2 regions of the Streptomyces sp. NPDC002156 genome follow, and region 2 is predicted to be linked to the other one. Evidence: predicted binding sites of a transcription regulator. Region 2 holds the regulator's gene; the other holds the start of a gene.
The links. Region 2 encodes HspR, which represses chaperone genes until heat shock. Its sites were predicted from a motif close to TTGAGNNNNNNNNNCTCAA; they were not measured.

Region 1: the regulator HspR is predicted to act here: its motif matches at 7,561-7,579, upstream of lon (endopeptidase La).

The regions. Positions count from the first base shown of each region.
Region 1 covers NZ_JBSFDA010000145.1:5,249-14,403, forward strand. The annotation lists gene ACWCRB_RS38165 (roadblock/LC7 domain-containing protein) at 1-250, opposite strand, end outside; gene ACWCRB_RS38170 (nitrate- and nitrite sensing domain-containing protein) at 247-3,177, opposite strand; gene ACWCRB_RS38175 (hypothetical protein) at 3,617-4,408, shown strand; gene ACWCRB_RS38180 (MarR family winged helix-turn-helix transcriptional regulator) at 4,431-4,934, opposite strand; gene lon (endopeptidase La) at 5,124-7,538, opposite strand; gene ACWCRB_RS38190 (GNAT family N-acetyltransferase) at 7,716-8,405, shown strand; gene ACWCRB_RS38195 (hypothetical protein) at 8,347-9,155, opposite strand, start outside.
Region 2 covers NZ_JBSFDA010000049.1:29,222-38,376, forward strand. The annotation lists gene ACWCRB_RS21140 (fibronectin type III domain-containing protein) at 1-160, shown strand, start outside; gene ACWCRB_RS21145 (fibronectin type III domain-containing protein) at 204-1,880, shown strand; gene ACWCRB_RS21150 (Uma2 family endonuclease) at 1,962-2,609, opposite strand; gene ACWCRB_RS21155 (hypothetical protein) at 2,767-2,904, opposite strand; gene ACWCRB_RS21160 (helix-turn-helix domain-containing protein) at 3,478-4,329, shown strand; gene ACWCRB_RS21165 (DUF397 domain-containing protein) at 4,358-4,567, shown strand; gene ACWCRB_RS21170 (PA14 domain-containing protein) at 4,691-6,724, shown strand; gene ACWCRB_RS21175 (heat shock protein transcriptional repressor HspR) at 6,805-7,251, opposite strand; gene dnaJ (molecular chaperone DnaJ) at 7,257-8,450, opposite strand; gene grpE (nucleotide exchange factor GrpE) at 8,496-9,152, opposite strand; gene dnaK (molecular chaperone DnaK) at 9,149-9,155, opposite strand, start outside.

The DNA of each region.
Region 1 (9,155 bases), on a different contig from region 2:
CGGCGCCGATGGTGAGGCTGCCGATGCCGGAGACGATGGTGGCGAGGTCGGCGGCGGAGCCCTTGGGGCCGGTCGGCTGGTCGGGCCGACGTTCCGCGTTCCTGTCTGGGTCGGACGAGAGCAGGAGCAGCCCGTCCGAGGAGACCACCGCGACCGACGTCAGTCCCGGCACCTCCTCGACGAGATTGGTCAGCAGCCAGTGCAGGTTGCGGGCTTCACTACTCAGGCCGAAGGTACTGGGCGCGGTCAACTGCTTGCCTCCTCGACTGTTCCCCCCGTGGATTCTTCGGCGTGTGCGGGCTGTGCCGTACGTGCCGGTTGTTCCGTCTGCTCCGCGATCTCCGCCTCCACGTCACGGCGTCCGTCGCGGGCACCCCGGTGGAACCCGCCGAGCCTGCGGCGCAGGGCGTCGGCGTCGACGGATCCGATCCGTGGTCTCGGCGGCGCGGCGGGCGCGGTGATCTTCGGGGTCCGCTTGGGCAGGCCCTTGTCGGTGAGCGGCTCGTCCTCGACGCGTTCATGCGCGTCGGGGCCGATGGCGTAGGGGTCCGGAGCGGTACTGCCGGTGTCGGGAGCCGTGGGGACGGTCGGCTCGGGGGTGTCCTCGGCCGGGGGTTCCGGCACGAGCAGTTCCATGGTGATCTCGGAGGCGGGGAGGTCCTCGGGGACGGAAGCGGTAACGGTGTCGGGGACGGGAGCGGGGTCGGGTTCCGGAGCTGACGGCTCGGCCGCGGCGAGCGGGGCCGCATCCATGTCCTCGTCCGTGTCCTGGTCCTGGTCCTGGTCCTGGTCCTGGTCCGTTTCCGCGTCCGCCTCGGCGTCGGCCTCCGCGTTTCGTACGGCGCGCTCCGCCAGGGCGATCATCGGATCCGGTGCGTCGGCCGTGAGCGGGTCGCCGACGGGCTCCTCGCCCGCTTCGTCGGCCTGGACCTCCTCCGGGTCCTCGGCCTCCGAACGCCCTTGCAGCACATTGGAGTTGACCTCGGCGTCGGCGCCCGGGAAGGTCAGCGTGCCGCCACCGAGCGTCGAGTTGGCCGAGGGTGATACGGCCGCGGGATCCTGGGCCAGCAGGGCCTTCGGCAGGACGACGACCGCCGCGATCCCGCCCTGCTTCTGCTCCCGCAACTGCACGCGCACACCGTGCCGGTGGGCGAGCCGCGCCACGACGTACAGCCCGAGCCCGATGCCGTCACCGTCCTCGTCGCCCTCGTCGCCGGACTCGTACGGGGCGTCCGGATCGAAGTCGGCCAGGCGGGAGTTGAGGCGGACGAGGCGGTCGGCGGTCATGCCGATGCCCTCGTCCTGGACGGAGAGCATGATGTCGCCGCTCTCCAGGAGCCAGCCCGAGATCTCCACCGGCAGCTCCGGCGGGGTGAACGAGGTGGCGTTCTCCAGGAGTTCGGCCAGCAGATGGCTGACGTCGTCGGCGACGAACCCGGCGAGATGCACGTGGGGCGGCAGCGCGGAGATGCGCACACGCTCGTACCGCTCGATCTCGCTCACGGCGGCGCGCACGACGTCGACGAGCGGGACGGGACCCGCGTGCTGGTGGCCGTGTTCGGCGCCGGCGAGGACCAGGAGGTTCTCGCTGTGGCGACGCATGACGGTGGCGAAGTGGTCGAGCTTGAAGAGGGTGGCGAGCCGGTCCGGGTCCTGCTCGCGCTCCTCCAGGCCCTCGATGACGGCGAGTTGGCGCTCGACCAGGCCCAGGGTGCGCAGCGCGAGGTTCACGAAGGTGCCGTGGATGTTCTGCCGGGTGCGGGCCAACTGGGTTGCCGCGTCGGCGAGTTCGGTGCGCAGCTCCTCGCGGGCGTCGGCCATCTTCTGGCGCTGGCCGACCAGGTGCTTGCGGTCGGACTCCAGGGTGGCGATGCGCTCGTGGACGGCGAGGGCGCGGGCGTGCAGGGTGTTGACGGACCGGACGACCTGGGCGAACTCGTCGTTGCGGCCGGTGAACTTGACCGGTTCCTCGGCGAGCGGGTCGGCGGCCTCGGCGAGCCGGGCGGTACCCCGGCGCAGCACGGAGAGCGGGCGGGTGAGGGTGCGGGCCATGGCGGTCGCGATACCCACGGAGATCAGGAGGAGGGCGCCGAGGGCGGCGATCCGGATCTCCAGCTCGGTGACGTCGTCGTCCCGGAGCTTGATGAGCGCCTTGGTGCGGCGCTCGTAGAGGGAGGCCTCGACCCCGCGCATCAGCTCGACGCGGGCGGAGAGGGCCGAGTCCACGCCGCTGAGGCCGGTGGCGAGTTCGCGCGTGGACAGCGTGGGCTGGTCGGTGAGCGAGGCGAGGTACTTGTCGGCGGTGTCGACCTCGGGTCCGGTGACCGTGGAGTCGTAGCTGCCGACGGCGGTCTCGGGGGCCGTCTCGCGGAAGTCGAGGATCGCCGCGTCCGAGCGCAGGCGGGCCTGCTGGGCGGCGGTGGTGAGCGCGTTCCGCGCCTTGGTGTTCGCCGGTGAGGTGACGGTCTCTCGGGAGGACAGCCCGGTGACCGGGTCGTACACGTTCTCGGTGGAGGTCGGCACGCTCAGCGCGGCGAGGAGGAGGCCCCGGGCGGCGGCGGCCTGCTGGACGGCGGAGTCGAGTTCGGCGAGGGCGTACGCGCCGGCGCCCGCGCGGGGCGGCTGGTTCTCGGCGAGCTGGTCGGCGAGGCGGTGCAGCCCGGCGATGGCGGCGGAGTACGTCTCGTGGGCCTGGAGGGCGGTGCTCTTGCCGGTGAGCGCCTCCCGGCGCAGCGTCGCGATCTCGTCCAGGTCCTCGCGCAGCGCGGCCGGGGTGTCGGGGTTCGCGCGCAGATCGCCGACCTGGCGGTCGACGCGGGCGCCGCGCTGCTCGGAGGGAGCCTTCGCCTTGGCGCGGCCGGCCGCGATGTAGACGGTGACCTCGTCGCGTTCGTCGGCGAGCGAGTGGGCGAGGGTCAGCGCGTCCTGGGTCTGTGCCGCGAGGGTCACCAGGTCCTGGGAGTCGTGGAGCTGGGAGGAGGCTGCGATGAGGGACGGGGAGCCTGCCCCGGCGATCGCGGCGGCCACGACGGCGACGGCCACGATGAGCCGGTTTCGGACGTGGGCGGGGCGTCCCCGGCCCGCGGGATCGGTCGGGGCGTCACCGGTAGCGCCCCCTGCGGGAGCTGTCTGCCTGCCTGTGCGCCGAGGCCGCGTCTTCTGCACCGTCGCTCGCATTCCTGACTCGTGTGCCCATGGGCCCGGGTGACGATGCGTCCGGACCCGAATGACGATCCGTCAACTGGATGGCCGCCCGGATGGTTCTGGCCTGCCGCTCACCCGGTACGGTTCCGGTTCTCCGGCACGGTCCGGCTCCCGACCCTCCCATGCCGGTGGGCAGGGAGCGCGCGTCACCTGACCCGCCACTCAAAGGAGTGAACATCAAGGAGTCAACATCGGCGGGGAGTTGGCGGCAAGTTCCTCTGGCCTGTGCTCCCACCGTGCCCGGCGGGCCGGTTGGACGTGGGCGGCGGGCTTTGACATTATCCGCCACCACGTCTTCACGGAGTAGATCATTCCCGCCCAAACCAGGCGTCTGACCAGGGGCTACCCGGTGTTTCGGCAACTGTTGCCAGCCTTTTGAGAACGTTGTGAAGGCCTCGTGCAGACTGGCCGGATGCGCACTGAACTCGCCACGGAGCCCGGTGATCCGGCCCGCCCCAATGAGGACTTCGCCGCGATCGGACTTCCCGCCTCCGGGCAGGGCGGTTCGCTCGTGCTCCTGGACGGGGTGACTCCCCCCAGGTCCGGCACGGGCTGTCTGCATTCCGTCCCCTGGTACACGGCCCGGCTCGGCGGCGCACTGACCGAACTGTCGGTTTCGCGGCGGGATATGCCCCTCCAGGACGTGCTGGCGGCGGCCATCTCTCGTACCGCCGCGGCCCATGCGCAAACCTGTGACCTTTCTCACCCCCGTACGCCCCAGGCGACCGTGGTCCTGGCCCGCTGGTCCCTGGACGTCGTGGAGCATCTGGTGCTGTCCGACTCGGCCCTGCTGACCGAGTCCCCGGACGGCTCGGTCACCGCTCACCTGGACGACCGGCTGTCCCGTGTCCCCCGTGCGTCCCTGGCCACGGACGCGATCGCCGACGCGACGGTACGCAACAAGGAGGGCGGCTTCTTCACGGCGGCGGCCGATCCGGCGGTGGCGTCCCGCGCGGTGTCGGGCACCCTCCCGCGCGCGGAGGTGCGCGCCCTGGCAGCCCTGACGGACGGCGCGACCCGCTGGGTGGAGAAGTTCGCCGAGGGCGACTGGACGGCCTGCTTCACCGCCGTACGCAAGGAGGGCCCGCAGGCGCTGCTGAACCGCGTACGGGAACTGGAGCGGGCGGACGCGGACGCGGGCCGGCCGCGCCTGCGCCGCAGCAAGACGCACGACGACGCGACGGTGGTGTACGTGGAGCCGTGAACCAGGTGATCGAGGAGGGGCCCTACCTCTCCATGCCGAGGTTCAGCTGATGCAGCAGCCGGGCCAGTTCGGCCACCTCGGTGCGGTCCCAGGCGGCCATCTCCCGCACATACCGCGCGCGTCGCGCCTCCCGTACGGCGCGGAAGCGGACGCTGCCCTCGTCGGTGAGGTGGACCAGCCAGGCGCGGCCGTCGGCGGGGTCCGGTTCGCGAGCGATGAGGCCCAGCTCCTCCATGGCGCGCAGCTGGCGGGACATGGTGGCCTTGCCGACGCCGATGTAGGCCGCGAGTTCGGTGGCCCGCTGGCGCCCGCACTCGTCCAGCCGCACCAGCAGGCCGTACGCCGACGGCTCCAGCTCGGGATGGACCTCGCGGGCCATCTCCCCGGAGTTGGCCCGGGCGCGCCGCAGGAACACGGTCAACTCACGTTCCAGGGCGAGGAATTCCCGCTCGACCCCGGGTCCGGGCGTCGTGGACTCGACTCGCTGTCCGCCGAGGTTCCCCTCGCCGTTCACGTCCTCGTGCACGTCAGCACTCCTGATCCGGTCTCGCCGCTCTGAAGGTGTCCGTCGAACGCGGCCATTGCCGCAGCTCGGACAGTATTCGGCAAGTATTTCGCAGGCCAGGACCGCCGACGTCACCCAGGCCCCTGTCCGGCGTACGGGAAGGCCCGGACCCCTTGCGGGACCCGGGCCTTCACCGACCGGCAGCGTCCGTCACGCCGCTGCCGGAACCCTCACCTCCGCCGGGTTCTCCGCCGGGGTGAGCGCCAGTTCGAGGACCTGGCGGACGTCCGTGACGGCGTGGACGTCGAGCTTCTCCAGGACCTCGGCCGGGACGTCGTCCAGGTCGGCCTCGTTGCGCTTCGGGATGATCACGGTGGTGACGCCTGCCCGGTGCGCGGCGAGCAGCTTCTGCTTCACACCGCCGATGGGCAGCACCCGGCCGGTCAGCGAGACCTCGCCGGTCATGGCGACGTCCGTTCGGACGAGCCGTCCGCTGAGCAGCGAGGCGAGGGCGGTCGTCATGGTGACGCCCGCGCTCGGACCGTCCTTGGGCACAGCACCCGCCGGGAAGTGGATGTGCACGCCCCGGTCCTTCAGGTCGCCCACGGGCAGTTCCAGTTCGGCTCCGTGCGAGCGCAGGAAGGAGAGCGCGATCTGCGCGGACTCCTTCATCACGTCACCCAGCTGCCCGGTGAGCGTGAGCCCCGCAGCCCCCGTCTCCGGATCGGCGAGCGAGGCCTCGACGTAGAGGACATCGCCCCCGGCGCCGGTGACAGCGAGCCCGGTGGCGACACCGGGTACGGCCGTACGCCGCTCGGCCGGGTCCTGGGCGGACTCGGGCACGTGATGGGGACGCCCGATGAGCGACCGCAGATCACCTTCGGTGACGGTGAACGGCAGCTTCCGTTCCCCGAGTTCGTGCTGTGCGGCGACCTTGCGCAGCAGCCGCGCGATGGACCGCTCCAGGTTCCGGACCCCGGCCTCCCGGGTGTACTCGCCGGCGAGCTTGCGCAACGCGCTCTCGTCGAGGGCGACTTCGGTGCCCTCCAGTCCGGCCCGCTCCAACTGCCGGGGCAGCAGGTGGTCCCGGGCGATGACGACCTTCTCATCCTCCGTGTAGCCGTCCAGCCGGACCAGCTCCATCCGGTCGAGCAGCGCCTCCGGAATGGCTTCGAGCACGTTGGCCGTGGCAAGGAACACCACGTCACTCAGATCGAGTTCGACTTCGAGGTAGTGGTCGCGGAAAGTGTGGTTCTGCGCCGGGTCGAGGACTTCGAGCAGGGCCGCGGCGGGGTCGCCCCGGAAGTCGGAGCCGACCTTGTCGATCTCGTCGAGGAGAACGACGGGGTTCATCGACCCGGCCTCCTTGATGGCCCGCACGATCCGCCCGGGCAGCGCGCCGACGTACGTACGCCGATGCCCACGGATCTCGGCCTCGTCCCTGACCCCACCCAGTGCCACCCGGACGAACTTCCGCCCCATGGCGTGCGCGACGGACTCCCCGAGGCTGGTCTTGCCGACACCGGGCGGGCCGACGAGGGCCAGCACAGCGCCGCCACGACGCCCGCCGACAACCCCGAGCCCACGCTGGGCCCGCCGCTTGCGCACGGCGAGGTACTCGGTGATGCGCTCCTTCACGTCTTCCAGCCCCGCGTGCTCGGCGTCGAGCACGGCCTGGGCGCCCTGGATGTCGTACGAGTCCTCGGTCCGCTCGTTCCACGGCAGTTCGAGCACGGTGTCGAGCCAGGTCCGGATCCAGCCGCCCTCGGGCGACTGCTCGGAGGACCGCTCCAGCTTGTCGACCTCCTTGAGCGCGGCCTCGCGCACGTTCTCCGGCAGATCGGCGGCCTCGACGCGGGCCCGGTAGTCGTCGGACTCCTCGCCGTCCTGCTCGCCGTTGATCTCCCGCAGTTCCTTGCGTACGGCTTCCAGCTGCTTGCGCAGCAGGAACTCCCGCTGCTGCTTGTCGACGCCCTCCTGGACGTCCTTCGCGATGGTCTCGGCGACGTCCTGCTCGGCGAGGTGGTCGCGCAACTGCTGGGTGGCGAGCTTCAGCCGGGCCACCGGGTCGGCGGTCTCCAGGAGTTCGATCTTCTGGTCGGTGCTGAGGAAGGGCGAGTAACCGGAGTTGTCGGCAAGGGCGGAGACGTCGTCGATGGCCTGCACCCGGTCGACGACCTGCCAGGCGGCGCGCTTGCGCAGCCAGGAGGTGGCAAGTGCCTTGTATTCCTTGACAAGTTCGGTGACATGACCGGGCAGCGGGTCGGGAACGGTCTCGTCGACCCGAGTCCCCTCGACCCACAGCGCGGCTCCCGGCCCGGTGGTCCCGGCGCCGATCCGCACGCGCCCCCGGGCCCGGATGAGGGCACCCGGATCCCCGTCGGCCAGCCGGCCGACCTGCTCCACAGTGCCGATGACACCGGTACTCGGGTACGCCCCGTCGATCCGCGGCACGAGCAGCACCCGAGGCTTCCCGGGCTCGGTGCGCGCGGCGGCCTGCGCGGCCTCCACGGCGGCCCGCACATCGGCGTCGTTCAGATCGAGCGGAACCACCATTCCGGGCAGCACGACCTCGTCGTCGAGCGGCAGCACAGGCAGAGTGAGCGGTGTGGACGTCGAAGCCATGATCTCCCCTTCGGCAGTCAAGTTGAGCTATGCCGACTCAATGCTTGGGAGCGATCGATTGTTCCCCGGGGCGTGTTCGCCGTGAGCGATCACCTCTGCCACCACGGCCGATCACTCGCCTAAAGTCAGCCAAGTAACGCTCACAATCGCATATCAACTATTACACAGGGAGCAGACGTGGACGGAATCGTGCGGACCTGGGTGGACGGCTGGGTCGTCTCGCGCGGGGCGTCGCCGCCACTGGTCGAGCCCTGGGGATACACGATCGACGTCGGCACGGCCGAGCACGTCACCCGGCACGTCCTCGACGCGGTGAACGACGCCGTCGAGGAACGGACCGTCCGCAAGGTGGCCGACGCGGTGACCGGGACGGGCGTGGCTCTCAAGGTGTTCGACGACCCGGCGACGGTCGGCGGCTGGCTCGGCGAGGGCTGGCGGACCGACCCCGAGCCGGGCTACCTGATGTCGGTCGCCCTGACGCCCACGGAGGCACCCCCCGTCCCCGAGGGCTACCGCGTACGCGTCTGGACGCGCGGCGGCGTGACCCGCGTGATGCTCGCGGCACCCGACGGCTCCTGGGCGGCCCGCGGCCAGATCGCCCCGACGGGCAGAACGGCGGTCGTCGACCAGGTGGAGACCTCCCCCGCACACCGCCGCCGTGGCCTCGGCTCCTTCGTCATGCGGACGCTCGCGCGGGAGGCCGTCGCCCAGGGCGCGGAGAGAGGCGTACTGGCCGGAACACCGGACGGACGGGCGCTGTACGAGGCACTGGGCTGGCGGGTGGAGGCGCCGCTGACGAACGCGAAGCTCACGGCGCCGGGCACATCCACGTGCCGTCCGACAGGGCGGCCAGGACACGGCGCTTGATCTCGGCACGCTGCGGGCTACTGACGAGGGACAGGGGCAGGTGGCCGACGTGTTCCTCGTACGGGCGCAGCTCGGCGCGGATGAAGGCGTACTCGGACGGATGCGCTTCGACGAGGAGTCGGTCTGCCTCCGTCCTGGCCTCGGACACCGCCAGCGCGTACGGGCTTTCGAGTTCCCGTTCATGCAGGGCCTGGGTGAGCTGCCGGATGTACCGCTTGTACTCGATGCGCCGCTGTTGGACGGCCGCGAGGAAACGCCGGGCGTTGAGCACCGCGACCGCTTCCGCCTCGGGAAGGGTGTAGACGTCGTCGGGGAGGGCGCCCAGCGCGTGCGGTGTCTCCGTGCGGGCCCGTTCCGCGACCGTCGCGCCCAGCTCACGCAGGGCGTTCTCCCACCGTTTCAGCATCAGCGGATGACGCAGCGCCATGTCGCGTTCGTCCTGCTCCTTGGCGTCCTCGGCGGCGGCCAGCCGCACGGTGGTGTCACTGGCGGCGAGCAGTGCGTCGACCCGCGGGGAGCGCGGCGCGGAGATCCGGCCGTGGGCGACGGCGTACGCGATCTCGTCGTGCACGTCACTGAACGCGGGCGGCTCCGCCGCATCACTGAGGTGCCGCCGGGCGCGCTCCCGCTGGACGAGGTCGGTGTACTCGTCCGGGAACACGTGCCGCAACCAGGCCTGAGCCGTGACCTGGGAGTTCGTGCCGTTCTTGCGCTCACGGCTGTTGTGGAAGTCGTTGCGCCGCAGCTTCT
Region 2 (9,155 bases):
GTACGAGAAGATCGCCACCCTCACCAACACCGCTTCCGCGTACGTCGACGCGGGCGCGAAGCCCGGCACGACGTCCTACTACTGGGTGACGGCAGCGGCAACGGACGGCACGGAGTCGCTGCCGGCGGGGGACTGGGCGGTCAACGCCCCAGTGAACTGACCGCACACGTAACGCAGAAGCAGAAAGAGCAGCGCAGAACCGTATGAAGATCACCAGACGCACGACCGCCACGACCGCGACAGCCGTAGCGCTCGCCACGGCAGGCGGCCTCCTCACCGCCGTCGCCGCACCGACCGCCTCGGCTGCAACGGTGACGTGCAACTCCCCTGTCTACAAGCGGCAGTTCTTCGCGAACACCACCTTCGCCGGAACCCCGAAGAAGACGGACTGCGACGCCACCGTCGCCGAGAACTGGGGCGCCAAGGCCCCCGCCACGGGCCTCCCGAAGGACAACTTCGGCGTCCGCTGGACCGTGACCCGCGACTTCGGCTCCGGCGGCCCCTTCGCCTTCACGGCCGCCGCGCAGGACGGCATACGCGTGTACCTGGACGGCAAGGTCAAGGTCAACGTCTGGAAGAACGTGACGTCGACGGCGAAGAAGACCGTCAACGTCACGATCCCGTCGGGCAAGCACACCCTCCGCGTCGACTACGCCAACTTCACCGGCAACGCGAACGTCAACTTCGCCTACACGCCCCGCACTTCGGCGAGCGTCGACAAGGTCAAGCCCCTCGCCCCGACGGGCCCCACCGTCGCGTACGACAAAACGACGGGCAAGGCGAAGCTGACCTGGGCGAAGAACAAGGAGCTGGACCTCGCGGGGTACAAGGTCTACCGCCGTCTGAACGGCACGCCGTTCGGCAGCACTCCTCTCGCGACCACCACCGCCACGACGTACACGGACTCGACACTCCCGAAGACCGGCGAGACGTACGCCTACGAGGTCCGCGCGTACGACAAGGCCGGCAACCAGTCGGCGGGCAGCGCCGACGTCACCGCGACGACGGTCGACAAGACGGCGCCGGTGCAGGTGACCGACTTGTCGGGGCAGGGCACCACGGCGGGCAACTTCCTTACGTGGAAGCCCTCTTCGAAGGACGTGCACCACTACGAGCTGTGGGCCGCCCCAGTGGGCCAGAGCGACTCGAACTCACCGCGGGTCGTGTTCGGGACGTCCTGGGCAGACGAGCTCGCCGAGCCGGGAACCGCCTACACGTACAAGGTCCAGGCCGTCGACGGCGCCGGGAACATCTCCCCGGTCTCCGAGCCCGTGACGGTGACGCGCCCCGTGGCGTCGACCACGCCCGCTCCGACCGCCCTGGAGGGCACACCCGCCGACGCCTCCACCCGTCTCTCGTGGGTACCGTCGGAGGACGGCACGGTGACCGGGTTCCACGTCTACCGCCGCAGCTCCACCAATGGGGTCGGGACCCTCGTGGGCAGTGTCGACGGCTCGACAGCCTCGTCGTACGACGACACCTCGGCCCCCAAGGGCACCGCGTACTACTACGTCGTCGCCGTCGACAGCACGGGCGCCGAGTCCGTGCCGTCGGCGCAGATCAGCGTCAACCGCCTCACACCGGCCACCGCGACCGGCCCGGCGGCCCCGAAGCTGACCGTGGTCTCCACGGGCGGCACCCGCTCCCCGATCATCGTCGAGGTCAAGCCCGGCACGGGCGACGAGAGCCGCATGCTGAAGGGCTACTCCTGGGACTTCAGCGGATACGGCTCCCCCAGCGGCCAGCAGCTGACGACGACGGGCCGGATCGAGTTCCAGCCCCAGTACACCGGCGGCTACACGGTCACCGTACGGGCCGTCGACGTCTACGGGCGCGAGAGCGCGGAGGCGTCGACGGCGGAGGTGCTGGTTCTGCGCTAGCGGCTACGCGACAAGCCGGCACATGCACGGGAAGGGGGTGGGGAGGGCAACTGCTCTCCCCACCCCCTTCCACGACGCTCCTCAGCTTCGCTTCGGACCCGTGATCGCCTCACCGATGACGAAGCCCTTGGCAGGGCCCTCCGGGACGACGGCCTCGGTGCCGTACGGCACACGGTGCTCGTCCTCGTAACGGGCGTGCTCAGGCACGGGAGCAGTCAGGATGCTCACCGTTCCATGGTTGTCGTAGTCATCGATGATCACGTACACGGGGATTCCGGCCCGGGCGTACTCGCGGCGCTTGCGAACCCGGTCGCGATCCTGGTTGCGCTTACCGGGAGAGACGACCTCGATCACCACGTGCACCGCTGAAGTGTTGATGCCGAGGCCGTCCTCCGCCTCGATCGGTTCACCGTCCCGCGGGGCCACGAACCCGTCCGGTACCCACGCCCTGAGCGGATGGATCACATTCGTGTCGTTCCAGGCACCGTACTCACTGTCCTGGAGAAAGATCGCCAGCGCATCGCGCAGGCGATTGACGACCTGGGCATGCGAGAAACGTCCTGTGGGCGACACCTCGATGGCTCCCTCGATGATCTCAGCGCGGTAGCCCTCGGGGAGTTCTATGGCCTTCCATACCTGCCACACGACCTCGTCCAGGTTGGGTTCGTTCACGAATTCAGCCTGGGACTCGGACATGGTCTCGGGCCTCTCGTGCGCAAGAGCGGTCATGGCGGCACCTCCTCCTCAAGTGTGGGCTTGGCGTCCTTGGGGCACAAGCAACACGATCACGCTAGGTACGGTTGTTCGGCTGACCAGGGGATTCGTCTCCGGATCACCCGACGGAGTGAGGACGGAACGATCCGCCGTCCCGCCATGGCCGGGAACGTCAGCCCGTTCCCTTCTCGTCGCCGGGCGAGAGCCGAATGGGGACAAGCGGGATCAGATACCAGGTGCCTCCACGGGCGTCGCGATGGTCTCCGCCGTGCCCGGACTCCCGTACGCACGCGCCCACTTCGCTGAGCATCGGGGCACCGTAGAACAGGGAGGCGCGTACTGTCCCGCACCGTTCCGGGGCCGGCGGCGTGGCTGCGGTCGCGGTCACGGCGTGCCCCCTTCGGGCAGGAGCAGAAGCGCCCATACGACCTTGCCAACCGTGTCACGCGGTTCTGTGCCCCACGCATCGGCCAAGGCCTCCACCAGCGCCAGCCCCGCCCCGACTCGTCGTCGCCCGCCGCATGCCGCAGCCTCGGCTGCCCGTCGCTCGCGTCGGACACCTCAAGGCGCAGTGCGGCAACGGTCAGTTCGAACCGGACGCCGATCTCCCGGCCGGGGGTCGCTGCGGCGTTCACGGCGTTGGTGGTCAGCTCGGAGAGCAACAGGACTGCGGAGTCGGCGAGTTCGGCATCGTCGATGTGCCATATGGCGAGCGGGTGATGACACATCAAGACAGTTGCCGTGTCACCAAGTTGATACGCTGCGTTATGGATTCAGAGTGCTCTGCATCCGAGCAATTCGCAACCTGACTTTTGGAACAGTTCCATGATCTTTTGTTGCGGCTACTGTTCTGCGACCGCACCACCTGTACGGAGGGGTACTAATGGCCGGAGTTCGCCCAACAGTTCGACGCCGTCGCCTCGCCGCGAAGCTGATCGAGTTCCGCGAACGGGCAGGGAGAACACCCGACGATGCCGCAGAGCGCATCGGTTGCCACCGCACGAAAATCAACCGGATCGAGAACGCCCGCTTGGGCATCTCACTGGGAGAGTTGCGCGACCTGCTCACGTTCTACGGTGTTGAAGACCCGGCCCAGGTCGACGAGTTGGTGTCGCTGGCGCAGCGCAGCCGCGAGCCCGGCTGGGTGCAGCGCGCGGGGCTGGCGCGCCCGACGTACACGGAGTTCATCGACTACGAGAAGACGTCCGACTACATCCGGTCGTTCCAAGGCAACGTCATCGCCGGCTTGCTGCAAACCCCCGACTACGCACGGGCCGTTCTCTCCGTCGCCCCCACAAACCTGAAACAGGACGAGGTGGACGCGCTCGTGGAGGCGCGCATGAAACGCCAGGAGATCCTGGACCGCCCCGACCCCCCACGTCTGTGTGTGATCGAGAGTGAGGCCGCCCTCCGACTCGAAGTGGGAGGCCGGGAGGCGATGCGCAAACAACTGGAGCACCTGGAGACCATGGCGAGCCATCCGACCGTGGAGGTCCAGGTCATTCCCCACCGTGCGGGGGCACATGCCGGACTGGCCGGATCGTTCGTCCTCTTCGGGTTCCCCGAGGGGTCGTTCTCGGATGTCGTGTGTGTTGAGCACCGCACGGGGACCCTGTACATGGAGACCCCGAAGGAGACCGAGGAATATACGCTGATCTTCGATTCGCTACGGTCCATCGCCTTGAGCCCTGGGGACAGCCTCGACCTGATCGCCCAGGTAAGGCGGGAGCTGTAGCCGTATGGAAGCGGAGAGGTAACGAGGGATGAGCACGCCCAGTCTTGAGACCGCGATATGGCGCAAGAGCAGCTACAGCGGGCAGGGCGGCGACTGCCTGGAGGTCGCCGAAGGACTCCCCGACGTCCTCCCCATACGCGACAGCAAGAACACGTCCGGCCCGAACCTGGCCTTCGACACCCAGGCCTGGACCTCGTTCATAACGGCGCTGAAGGCCGACGAAGTCTCCTCAGCCTGAGCACCAGCACCCCTCGTCCCTCTCGAACATTCACGCAACACCCGTACAACCAACCCCCACCCTCACGAGTCCTGATCGTCAACGGCTCCCTCTGCCGTCGACGATCAGGACCGAAGGACCGCAGTGAACCCAGCCAGACGCACGACACCCGCGGCCACCACCGCGACCGCCGTCGTGCTCGCCACCGCCGGTGCCCTGCTCGGCACCGCAGCCCCGGTCGCCTCCGCCGCGACCACTTGCAACTCCCCCGTCTACAAGCGCCAGTTCTTCGCGAACACCGCCTTGTCGGGGACCCCCAAGCGAACCGACTGCGACGCCGCCGTCGCCGAGAACTGGGGCGCGAAGGCCCCCGCCACCGGCCTCCCGAAGGACAACTTCGGCATCCGCTGGACAGTGACGAGGGACTTCGGCTCGGGCGGCCCCTTCGCCCTCACCGTCGCCGCGCAGGACGGCATCCGCGTGTACCTGGACGGCAAGGCCAAGGTCAACCTCTGGAAGAACGTCACCACGACCCAGAAGAAGACCGTCAACCTCACCATCCCGTCCGGCAAACACACCCTGCGCATCGACTACGCCAACTTCACGGGCAACGCGAACGTCAACTTCGCCTACGCGCCCCGCACTTCGACAGCCGTCGACAAGGTCAAGCCGCTCGCCCCGACAGCGCCGACCGTCACGTACGACAAGACAACGGGCAAGGCGAAGCTCACCTGGGCGAAGAACAAGGAGATGGACCTCGCCGGGTACAAGGTCTTCCGCCGCCTCAAGGACGCTGCCTTCGGTACCAAGCCCCTCACGACGACCACCTCCACCTCGTACACCGACGCGCCCCTCCCGGAGACAGGCGCGACCTACTACTACGAGGTCCGCGCCTACGACAAGGCCGGCAACGTCTCGACGGGCTCCGCCGACAAGGCGGTCACCACCGTCGACACGACGGCGCCCGCCGCGCCCACCGGGGTCTCGGACAACGGGACCATCACCCCGGTGGCCGAGGCGAACCTCAACTGGTACCCCAACACCGAGCCCGACCTGGCCGGTTACCGGGTCTATCGCTCCGCCTCCGAGCCCGTCGCGCTCACGGCCGACAACCTGGTCAGCGGCTCCTCGTGGACCGGCAGTTGGTACGACGACAAGTTGCCGCCGACCGGGGGCTCGTTCTACTACGTCATCACGGCCGTGGACACCCATGGCAACGAGTCGGCCGCCTCCCTCACGGCCGTGTACGAGAGCGTGGACACCACAAAGCCCACCTTCGCCCCGGACGACCTGAAGGCCGTCGACGGAGAGCGCGGCGTCAGCCTGACCTGGACCTGGGGCCCGGACGCGGACGAAGACATCGCGTACTTCTACGTCTACCGCGACGGCATCGGGTTCACCACCGCTGGTGAGTCCTACGTGGACACCGAGATCGGGCGTTCCACGACGCACACCTACTGGGTCCGGGCCGTGGACCGCCAGGGCAACTTCGGTCCCGCCTCGGACTCGGTCACCGTCGACCATGTCGGCGACTACACCGCCCCCGCCGCGGTGACCGGCCTGACCGCGACGGCGATGGAGAACGGCGTACGGCTCGACTGGGACGACAGCCCGGCCGAGGACGTCGCCGACTACCGGATCCACCGAGGTGTGTACGCCGACGGCGCCTGGACGTACACGGACATCACCGACAGCCTTCCGTACAGCTCCGTATGGTCGCGGAACTGGGACCCGAACCTGCCCGACGGGGAGAAACTGCGATATGTGGTCGCCGCCATCGACAACGACGGCAATGTCCTTGACATCGGCTCCGCCACATCCGTCGACGTCGCCGAACTCAACGTGATCCCGACGGAGACCTATCCGGACGAGTCGGCCATTCTCCACCTGGAGAGTGAGGACTTCGCCGGAGAAGCCCATCTCACCGTGAACTACACCGCGGACCGCGACACCTACGGCACGGCGATCGGCTACCACGTCTACCGCTGGGACCGCGCCAAGGGCGCCTACGCGAGGCTCACGGAGACACCAAGACCGGTCACGAAAAACCACTACTCGGACTACGCCGCCCCGACCGGCACGACCCTCTTCTACAAGGTCACGGCCGTGTACGCGGACGGGACCGAGTCGGCGCCGGTCGGCGACCACGTGTTGCGGGCCGACTCATCGGAGGCCTAGCCCCAGCACGCCGAAGGGGCCCGGAGGTTCGAACCGATCCTCCGGGCCCCTTCACACACCCGCGTCACACACGCGCCCGCCTAGTCCTTCGCCTTCTTAGGCCGCCAGACCACCAGCGCGCTCGTCTGCTGAACCTCCTGATAAGGCACCAGATCCCGCCGGTACGAGGCGTGCACCGCCGCCTCCCGCTGCTGCATCGCCGCAGCGGCGCCATCCAACGCAGCCTCCATCTCGGCCACCCTGGACTGCAACGCGACCACCTGGTTCTCCAGTTCGATGATCCGCTTGATGCCGGCCAGGTTGATGCCCTCGTCCTGCGACAACGCCTGCACCGCGCGGAGCAGTTCGATGTCGCGGGCCGAGTAGCGGCGGCCCCGGCCGGCGGTGCGGTCGGGGGAGACCAGGCCCAGGCGGTCGTACTGGCGCAGGGTCTGGGGGTGCAGGCCCGAGAGCTGGGCCGCCACCGAGATGACGTAGACCGGGGTTTCCTCGGTCAGTTCATACGGGTTGCGTCGACGACCGTCCATCTCGGTCAAGCTCCCTTCGCTGCCTCGAACAGCTCTGCCCGCGGATCCTCATCCGCGGTCGCCTCGCGATACGCCTCCAGTGCGTCACGAGCCTTCCCCGTCAGCTCCGTCGGGACACTCACCTCGACGGTGACCAGCAGATCGCCCCGGGTGCCGTCCTTGCGGACCGCGCCCTTGCCCCGCGCGCGCATCGTGCGCCCGTTGGGCGTGCCCGGCGGCAGCTTCAGGGTGACCGACGGGCCGCCCAGAGTCGGGACCCTGACCTCGCCGCCGAGTGCCGCCTCGACGAACGTCACCGGCACCGTCACCGTCAGGTTGTCTTCCTTGCGGCCGAACACCGGGTGGGCGTCGACATGCACGGTGACGTACAGGTCGCCCGCCGGGCCGCCTCGCTCGCCCGGTGCTCCCTTGCCGCGCAGGCGGATGCGCTGGCCGTCGGCCACCCCTGCCGGGATGCGCACCTGCATCGTCCGGGAGGACTTGGCGCGTCCGCTGCCGTTGCAGACCATGCACGCGTGTTCCGCGATCAGGCCCCGGCCCTTGCAGTCCGGGCAGGGGTCCGTCAACGAAAAACCGCCGCCCGACCCCCTCGCCACCTGGCCGGTCCCCACGCACGTCGGGCACACCCTCGGTGTGCCGTTCTTGTCGCCCGTCCCGGAGCACGCCTTGCACGGTGACTGGGACGTCATGCGCAGCGGGACCGTCGCGCCGTCCACCGCCTCCGTGAAGCTGAGCGTGACCTCGGTGTCGATGTCCTGGCCGCGCCTGGGCTGCGTACGGGTGGTCCCGCCGCCGCCCCGGTTGAACAGACCGCCGAAGACGTCCCCGATGCCACCGCCGAAGCCGCCCGGACCGGAGCCACCACCGGCGCCTCCGCCCTGGGGGCCGCCCCCGAAGAGGTCGCCCAGGTCGAAGTTGAAGGAGCCGCCGCCCGCGCCCGGCCCGGGGCGGAAACCGCCGTTGCCGAAGAGGGCGCGGGCCTCGTCGTACTCCTTGCGCTTCTTGGGGTCGCCGAGGACGTCGTTCGCCTCGGAGATCTCCTTGAAGCGCTCCTCGGCCTTGGCGTTGCCCTTGTTGGCGTCCGGGTGGAACTCGCGGGCGAGTTTCCGGTACGCCTTCTTGATCTCGGCCTCGGTGGCGTCCTTGGGGACGCCGAGGACCTTGTAGAAGTCCTTCTCGATGAAGTCCTTGGTGCTCATCCCCGACGTCCCTCCTCTCCGGAGTCCCCCACCTCAGTGCTCACGTCAGCCCTCTTCCGGGCCACCGTTCTCCTTGCCGTCCGCCGACTCCGTGGAGTCGCCCTTGTCGGCCTGCGTCGCCCCGGGCTGGGGCTCGGCCACCGCGACCCGCGCGGGGCGCAGGTTGCGCTCGCCGAAGCGGTAGCCCGGCTGCAGGATCGCCACGCAGGTCGTCTCCGTGACGTCCGGCGCGTACGAGTGCATCAGGGCCTCGTGGATCATCGGGTCGAAGGGCTCGCCCTCCTTGCCGAACTGCTGCAGGCCCATCTTGGCGGCGACGGTCTCCAGCGACTCGGCGACGGACTTGAACCCGCCGACCAGTTCGCCGTGTTCCCTCGCGCGGCCGATGTCGTCGAGCACGGGCAGGAGCTCGCTCAGGAGGTTCGCGATGGCGATCTCCTTGACCGTGATCCGGTCCCGCTCGACCCGGCGGCGGTAGTTCTGATACTCGGCCTGGAGCCGCTGGAGGTCCGCCGTGCGCTCACCGAGCGCCGTACGTACCTGGTCCAGCTGTGCCGTCAGACCGGCGACCTGTGCTGCTGCTGCGTCCCCGGCCGGGGCCGCCCCCTCAGAAGAGGGGGCGGCCTTCGGCTCGGCGTCGTCGGGGGTGGCGCCGGAAGGGACGTCGGGCTTCTCGTCGAAGCCCGGAGTCTCCTCCGTCACGCG